2 regions of the Staphylococcus capitis subsp. capitis genome follow, and region 1 is predicted to be linked to the other one. Evidence: predicted binding sites of a transcription regulator. Region 1 holds the regulator's gene; the other holds the start of a gene.
The links. Region 1 encodes CtsR, which represses protease genes until heat stress. Its sites were predicted from a motif close to ATGGTCAATAAAGGTCAAACA; they were not measured.
Positions count from the first base shown of each region.

Region 1 (4,443 bases):
TGCAATTGCTGCAGAAATAAATGATACTAATGTTGCACCGAACAATAGTTTTAATCCAAATCGTGCTACAATATCACCTTTTTTATCATTTAGTGATTTAATCGCACCTGAAATAATACCTATTGAACTGAAATTAGCAAATGATACTAAGAATACTGAAGTGACACCTTTAGCATGCTCAGATAAACCATGTGTTTTACCGAGTGCTTGCATAGCAACGAATTCATTTGATAATAATTTTGTCGCCATAATTGAACCTGACTGCACAGCATCATGCCAAGGAACACCAGTTAGGAATGCGAAAGGTGCAAAGACAAAACCGATTAACGTTTGGAAATTCCAATCCAATGTTCCACCTGATAATAGACTAAAGATTCCACTTACTACACCATTAAGTAAAGCAATAAGAGCAATATAACCAATTAACATTGCACCGACAATCACTGCTACTTTGAAACCATCTAAAATATATTCACCAAGCATTTCGAAGAATGATTGATTTTTAGTTTCACTTTCATCGACTAATAATTTATCATCTTCTTCATTCACTTTATACGGATTGATAATAGACGCGATGATGAAACCACCAAATAAGTTAAGTACCACAGCTGTTACAACATATTTAGGTTCTATTAATGTGAAGTAGGCTCCAATAATTGAAGCAGATACTGTCGACATTGCAGATGCAGTTAATGTATACAAACGTTGTTTAGGTATGTATGGCAATTGTTGTTTTAATGAGATAAATACCTCTGATTGTCCTAAAATTGCTGCTGCTACAGCATTGTAAGATTCTAAACGTCCCATGCCATTAATTTTAGAAATTAAGAAACCTAAAATGTTAATTATAAGCGGTAAAATTCTTGTATATTGTAAAATACCGATAAGCGCTGAGATAAACACGATAGGTAACAATACATTAAAGAAGAATGGAGGGTTTTTTGGATCTAATTTAAAACCACCGAATACGAAATTGACACCCTCAGCAGCTTGCTTTAATAAATAACTGAAACCATACGAAATACCACCAATAACTGTGATACCTATATTTGTTTTTAATAAAATAAATGCAAATATCAATTGAATTACTAAGAGTAATCCGACATATTTCCAACGGATATTTTTTCTATCTGAACTAAATAAAAATGCGAGTGCTAAAAAGAATATAATTCCTATAATCCCAATCAAAATATGCATGTTTTTCATTCCTTTAAATTTTTCTATTCTCTATCATACAATAAAATGAACGCGCTAACATCATAAAATTTAAATTTTAAAAATCAAATTGGTTGAAAAAGGTCAAAGGTGGTCATATAATAAAGTCAAAGAAGGTCAAAAAGAGGTGATATCCATGCATAACATGTCTGACATCATAGAACAATACATTAAACATTTATTCGAGGAAACAAATGAAGATGTGGTCGAAATACAACGCGCTAATATTGCACAACGCTTCGATTGTGTTCCTTCTCAATTAAATTATGTTATTAAAACACGCTTCACAAATGAACATGGTTATGAAATAGAAAGTAAACGGGGTGGCGGAGGCTACATCCGAATCACTAAAATTGAAAATAAAGATGCATCAGGTTATATTAATCACTTACTTCAATTGATAGGGCCTTCTATTTCTCAACAACAAGCGTATTATGTTATAGATGGTTTACTAGATAAAGGTCTAATTAACCAAAGAGAAGCTAAAATGATACAAGCAGTTATAGATAGAGAGACATTAAAAATGGATGTGGTCGCACGAGATATTATACGCGCTAATATTTTAAAACGATTACTTCCAGTTATAAACTATTATTAATGAAGTGAGGTGTCTGAACGTGCTTTGTGAAAACTGTCATTTAAATGAAGCAGAAGTAAAATTAACAGTTAAAAGTAAAGACGGTACTCACGAAAAATGGGTATGCTCAATATGTGCTCAAGGTGATAATCCATGGCAACAATCTCATGAGGATACTTCTTACCATGTGCATCAGGATGATATAGAGGAAGCTTTTGTAGTTAAACAGATTTTACAACATCTTGCTACGAAACATGGTATTAATTTTCAAGAAATGGCATTCAAAGAGGAAAAGCAATGCCCAACATGTCAAATGACTTTAAAAGATATTGCGCACGTTGGTAAATTCGGTTGCGCGAATTGTTACGCAACTTTTAAAGAAGACATTATCGATATTGTTAGACGTGTACAGGGAGGCCAATTTGAACATGTAGGTAAAACGCCTCAATCTTCATATAAGAAACTTGCAATTAAAAAGCAAATCGAAGAAAAAACAAAATATCTAAACAAATTAATTGAAGAACAAAATTTCGAGGAAGCGGCTGTTGTACGTGATGAAATTAAAGCATTAAAAGATGAGAGTGAGGTGTCTCGTAATGAGTGACATTCATACTAATATAAGTGAATGGATGAAGATGACAGAAGAGGCACCTGTAGTTATTTCTTCTCGTATTAGATTAGCAAGAAATCTAGAAAATCACGTCCATCCTTTGATGTTTCCTTCTGAACAAGAGGGTTTTCGAGTTATCAACGAAGTTCAAGATGCGCTTCCAAACTTAAAGTTACAACGTTTAGACACTATGGATCAACAAAGTAAAATGAAATTAGTTGCGAAACATCTTGTCAGTCCAGAACTTATCAAACAGCCAGCATCCGCGGTGCTGTTAAATGAAGATGAATCCTTAAGTGTAATGATTAACGAAGAAGATCATATTCGAATTCAAGCGTTAGGAACAGATTTATCGTTGCGTGAATTATATCAAAGGGCTTCAAATATTGATGATGAGTTGGATAGTGATTTAGATATAAGTTATGACGAACACTTAGGTTATTTAACAACGTGTCCAACTAATATAGGCACTGGAATGCGCGCAAGTGTCATGCTACATTTACCAGGACTTTCTATTATGAAGAGAATGAATCGTATCGCTCAAACGATTAATCGTTTTGGATTTACGATTCGAGGTATTTATGGAGAAGGTTCACAAGTATATGGACATATTTATCAAGTTTCAAACCAACTTACTTTAGGGAAAACTGAATCCGATATCATTGATAACTTAACTGAAGTAGTTAATCAAATTATCAATGAGGAAAAACAAATCAGAGAAAGACTTGATAAACATAATCCTGTAGAGACACTTGATAGAGTTTATCGCTCACTAGGGATTTTACAAAATAGTAGAATCATATCAATGGAAGAAGCATCATTTCGCTTGAGTGAAGTTAAGCTTGGCATTGATTTAAACTATATTTCGCTTGAAGATTTTAAATTTAATGAATTAATGGTAGCTATTCAATCGCCATTTTTAATAGATGAAGATGATGATAAAACAGTAAATGAAAAAAGAGCTGATTTATTAAGGAAACATATAAAATAGGAGGTATTTTATATATGCTATTTGGTAGATTAACAGAACGTGCACAACGCGTACTAGCGCACGCACAAGAAGAAGCAATTCGCTTGAACCATTCAAATATTGGAACGGAACATCTTTTATTAGGTTTAATGAAAGAACCTGAAGGTATCGCTGCCAAAGTGTTAGAAAGCTTTAATATCACTGAAGATAAAGTTATTGAAGAAGTTGAAAAGTTAATTGGCCATGGTCAAGAACAAATGGGCACTTTACATTACACACCTAGAGCTAAAAAAGTTATTGAGCTTTCAATGGATGAAGCGAGAAAACTACATCATAACTTCGTGGGAACAGAACATATTCTTCTAGGCTTAATCCGTGAAAATGAAGGTGTCGCAGCACGTGTCTTTGCCAATTTAGATTTAAATATTACAAAAGCACGCGCGCAAGTAGTAAAAGCTTTAGGTAGTCCAGAAATGAGTAATAAAAATGCTCAAGCAAATAAATCAAATAACACTCCAACATTAGATAGTTTAGCTAGAGACTTAACAGTTATTGCTAAAGATGGCACTTTAGATCCTGTAGTTGGAAGAGATAAAGAAATTACTCGTGTGATTGAAGTGCTCAGCCGTCGTACTAAAAATAACCCAGTACTTATCGGTGAGCCTGGTGTGGGTAAAACTGCTATAGCTGAAGGTTTAGCACAAGCAATCGTTAATAATGAAGTCCCAGAAACTCTAAAAGATAAACGCGTGATGTCACTCGATATGGGAACTGTCGTTGCTGGTACAAAATACCGCGGTGAATTTGAAGAACGCTTGAAAAAAGTAATGGAAGAAATTCATCAAGCAGGTAACGTCATTTTATTTATAGATGAGTTACACACATTAGTTGGTGCTGGAGGTGCGGAAGGTGCAATTGACGCTTCTAATATTCTTAAACCTGCATTAGCTAGAGGAGAGTTACAATGTATTGGTGCTACAACATTAGATGAATATCGTAAAAATATTGAGAAAGACGCTGCGTTAGAACGTCGTTTCCAACCTGTTCAAGTTGATGAACCAACAGTTGAAG
Region 1 covers NZ_CP145263.1:2,251,207-2,255,649, reverse strand. The annotation lists gene V6C74_RS11245 (NupC/NupG family nucleoside CNT transporter) at 1-1,197, opposite strand, end outside; gene V6C74_RS11240 (CtsR family transcriptional regulator) at 1,352-1,813, shown strand; gene V6C74_RS11235 (UvrB/UvrC motif-containing protein) at 1,833-2,396, shown strand; gene V6C74_RS11230 (protein arginine kinase) at 2,389-3,393, shown strand; gene V6C74_RS11225 (ATP-dependent Clp protease ATP-binding subunit) at 3,408-4,443, shown strand, end outside.

Region 2 (4,443 bases), 330 kb from region 1:
ACAGGTGGTCAACACCGATCAGTTGCGCTAGCGAAACGTTTAGGCGAATATCTTAATGAGATTTTTGATTACAATGTTTATGTGCATCATAGAGATGCCCATATTGAAAGTGGAGAGAAAAAATGAAGCAAATGAAAGTAGTACTTATCGGAGGAGGAACAGGTTTATCTGTTCTAGCAAGAGGATTAAGAGAATTCCCTATAGATATTACTGCTATTGTTACTGTCGCTGATAACGGCGGAAGCACAGGGAAGATTAGAGACGTTATGGATATACCTGCTCCAGGTGACATACGCAATGTTATTGCAGCGCTTAGTGACTCAGAATCAATATTAACTCAACTTTTTCAATATCGTTTTAATGAAAACCAAGTCGACGGTCACTCACTAGGGAATTTAGTTATTGCAGGAATGACTAGTATAACAAATGATTTCGGTCATGCGATTAAAGAGCTAAGTAAAGTTCTCAATATTAAAGGTCAAGTTATTCCATCAACTAATACTAGTGTACAACTAAATGCAGTCATGGAAGATGGAGAAATTGTTCGTGGCGAAACTAATATACCTAAAACAAATAAAAAAATAGATCGTGTCTTTTTAGAACCAGGGGACGTTGAACCTATGGAAGAAGCGGTTGAAGCTTTAGAACATGCTGATTTAATTGTTCTTGGGCCTGGTTCATTATATACAAGTGTTATCTCTAATTTATGTGTTAAAGGGGTTTCTGAAGCATTACTTCGCTCTAAAGCGCCAAAACTCTATGTTTCTAATGTAATGACTCAACCAGGAGAAACTGATAATTACGATGTTAAAGAACATATAGATGCTATCTGCCAACAAGTCGGCGAAGATTTTATTGATTTTGTCATTTGCAGTAATGAAAATTATAGCAAAGACGTTTTACGTAGATATGAAGAAAAAAACTCAAAACCTGTAGAAGTTCATAAAGAAGAGCTTAAAAATAAAGGTATAAGAGTGTTAACAGCCTCAAATTTAATTGAAATTTCTGACGAACATTTGGTACGTCATAATACTAAAGTTTTATCAGGTATGATATATGAGCTTGCATTAGAATTAACAAGCACAATTCAGTTTAATCCTAATGATAAACATAAATAGTGTTAGTAGAATATTTGTTATGATATGATAGCTTACGTGTGTTTATCAAAGTAGTGTAACGTAATCTCTATGTCGACCATACAGAGATCAAAATAGAGTTGATTTAGGAAGGAATGAGTATTCTATGAGCTTTGCATCAGACATGAAAAATGAATTAACACGTATTGAAGTTGATGAAGCAAATGCAAAAGCAGAGCTCAGTGCATTAATTCGTATGAATGGCGCGCTTAGTTTATCGAATCAACAATTCGTAATTAATGTACAGACTGAAAATGCAACGACAGCACGACGAATATACTCTCTTATTAAACGGATTTTTAATGTAGAAGTTGAAATATTAGTTCGAAAAAAGATGAAACTAAAGAAAAACAACATCTATATTTGTCGTACAAAAATGTTAGCGAAAGAAATCTTAAACGATCTCGGAATACTTAAAGAGGGCATCTTTACTCATGAAATAGATCCTGACATGATTAAAGATGATGAAATGAGACGTAGTTATTTAAGAGGCGCCTTTCTTGCTGGTGGCTCAGTAAATAATCCTGAGACATCGTCTTACCACCTCGAAATCTTTTCGCAATATGAAAGTCATTCAGAAGGTTTGACTAAATTAATGAATAGTTATGAATTAAATGCAAAGCATCTTGAACGTAAAAAGGGTAGTATTGCTTATTTAAAAGAGGCTGAAAAAATTTCAGATTTTCTTAGTTTAATAGGTGGCTATCAAGCATTACTTAAATTTGAAGATGTGCGTATTGTGAGAGATATGAGGAATTCTGTTAATCGATTAGTAAACTGTGAAACAGCAAATCTAAATAAAACAGTGAGCGCAGCTATGAAGCAAGTTGAAAGTATTCAACTTATTGATCAAGAGATTGGTTTAGATAACTTACCAGATCGCTTAAGAGAGGTAGCTAAATTACGTGTTGAACATCAAGAGATATCATTGAAAGAATTAGGTGAAATGGTTTCTACTGGACCAATATCTAAATCAGGTATGAACCATCGATTAAGAAAGCTCAATGAACTTGCAGATAAAATACGTAATGGAGAACAAATTGAAATGTAACAAATAGGTATTTTTGAAAGAGTTCAAAAATACCTAATTTATGTTTAGGGACTCAGACCCTTAAAAATTAGTTTGATATAGGGATTCAATTATAATACATAATAAAAAAGGAGCGCCGTCATTACAGCGTTCCTCATTTTAAAATGTATGAATTTTTAAATTATATACCCCCTCGAGAGGAATTGAACCTCTATTATAAGAACCGGAATCTCATGTGTTATCCATTACACTACGAGGGGTAAATGAGAATAGAAACATTTTTCTGTACTAATAATAATGATAACAGTACAATTAAAAACGATAATTCTAGTTTACAAATCTTATAGTTAAGCGTCAAACTGAATTTTTAAATAGTTAAGTTAATGTTTTGACCATTTTTGACTTTTAAGGTAAAATAAAATATAATAGTTATTACAAGGAGGAAAAATAGATGAATTTAATTCCTACAGTTATTGAAACAACAAATCGCGGTGAACGTGCATATGATATTTATTCACGTTTATTAAAAGACCGTATTATTATGTTAGGTTCTCAAATTGATGATAATGTAGCTAATTCAATTGTATCTCAATTGTTATTCTTACAAGCTCAAGACTCTGAAAAAGACATCTACTTATATATTAATTCACCAGGTGGTAGTGTAACAGCAGGTTTCGCTATTTATGACACAATTCAACATATTAAACCGGATGTTCAAACAATTTGCATTGGTATGGCAGCATCTATGGGTTCATTCTTATTAGCTGCAGGAGCTAAAGGTAAGCGTTTTGCATTACCTAATGCTGAAGTAATGATTCACCAACCTTTAGGTGGTGCACAAGGTCAAGCAACTGAAATCGAAATTGCTGCAAACCATATCTTAAAAACTCGTGAAAAATTAAATCGTATTTTAGCTGAGCGTACAGGTCAATCAATTGAAAAAATTCAACAAGACACGGACCGTGATAACTTCTTAACTGCTGAAGAAGCAAAAGAATATGGTTTAATCGATGAAGTAATGGAGCCAGAAGGTAAATAATTAAAAGAGAGAATCATTTGATTAATTATGTCTTGAATTGTCTACAAAGTTACTGACTTTGTAGGCATTTTTTTTATGGATTTTGCTTATATTTTTCCTCTTGTAGGATCTTAAAAGTTTTTGATAATACCACTAAGGATGGCTATGTAACAATAAAAAAAGAGACAATGATAATGTGAAAACTAAAAGTCAAATTAACATGTTCAACTTTTTTAAATCACAATTCATGTCTCTTGATTATTTTATTGCTTAGCGCTTCTTTTCTTTTATAAATAATCGCAAAACCACAAAGAATAATATTAAACCTACAATAGTAAAGAGTAGTGACATTAATATCATTGCTATTGTGTGATCAAATGCAAATATTCCATTCAATATTAATAAAATACTAGCAATAATTAACAATATATAAGTTAATTGGTTGTCTTTCATTTTGTAAACCTTCTTCGTACGTTGTAAATTCTTAGGCTTTAACTAAATCATCTAACGCATTTTTTAAATTGTTAAATTTAAACTCAAAGCCGAGTGCGTGTAACTTATTTGGTAAAACCTTTTGAGTGTCTAGAACGACCGTTGACATTTCCCCAAGAACTAACCGCATTGCTAATTTTGGTGCCCAAGTTTCATGTGGTTTATGCATTGCTCTAGCTAAAGTATATCCAAATAAGTTCTGTCTTTCAGGGATTGGTGCAGTTAAATTGAAAGGACCTTGTGCATCTTCATTATCTATAGTGAATAAAATACCTCTGATTAAATCATCAATATGAATCCAAGAATACCACTGTTGACCAGAACCTAATTTACCACCTACGTAAAAACGATACGGTAATTCCATCATTTGTAATGCGCCACCTGTATCAGAAAGAATAAGTCCAAATCTTCCTAGAACTACTCGTGTTCCAAAGTCTTTAAATTTATTTGCAAAACGTTCCCATTGGTAAACAATATCTGATAGAAAATCAAAAGGTAAAGTTTTATATAATTCTGTATAACTGTAATATAAGTCAGGAGGATAGTATCCCATTGCACTTGCGTTAAATAAAACTTCTGGCTTTTGCGTACGATTTTCAAACAACTCATATAAAGCTTGTGTAGATTGAATACGACTAACCATCATGACTTGTTTGTGTGATTTTGTCCAACGTTTATTGAGTGTTGCACCTGCCAAGTTGATAACTACATCTATATCAGGAACTTCATTTTGCCAACCTTCTTTGGACCAATTGACGTAGGTGATT
Region 2 covers NZ_CP145263.1:1,922,076-1,926,518, reverse strand. The annotation lists gene rapZ (RNase adapter RapZ) at 1-126, shown strand, start outside; gene yvcK (YvcK family protein) at 123-1,118, shown strand; gene whiA (DNA-binding protein WhiA) at 1,243-2,187, shown strand; tRNA gene V6C74_RS09575 (tRNA-Arg) at 2,355-2,426, opposite strand; gene clpP (ATP-dependent Clp endopeptidase proteolytic subunit ClpP) at 2,618-3,205, shown strand; gene V6C74_RS09565 (hypothetical protein) at 3,455-3,637, opposite strand; gene V6C74_RS09560 (TIGR01777 family oxidoreductase) at 3,669-4,443, opposite strand, start outside.
Region 2: a site for CtsR is predicted at 2,552-2,572, ahead of clpP (ATP-dependent Clp endopeptidase proteolytic subunit ClpP). Genes of this name have one in related genera too.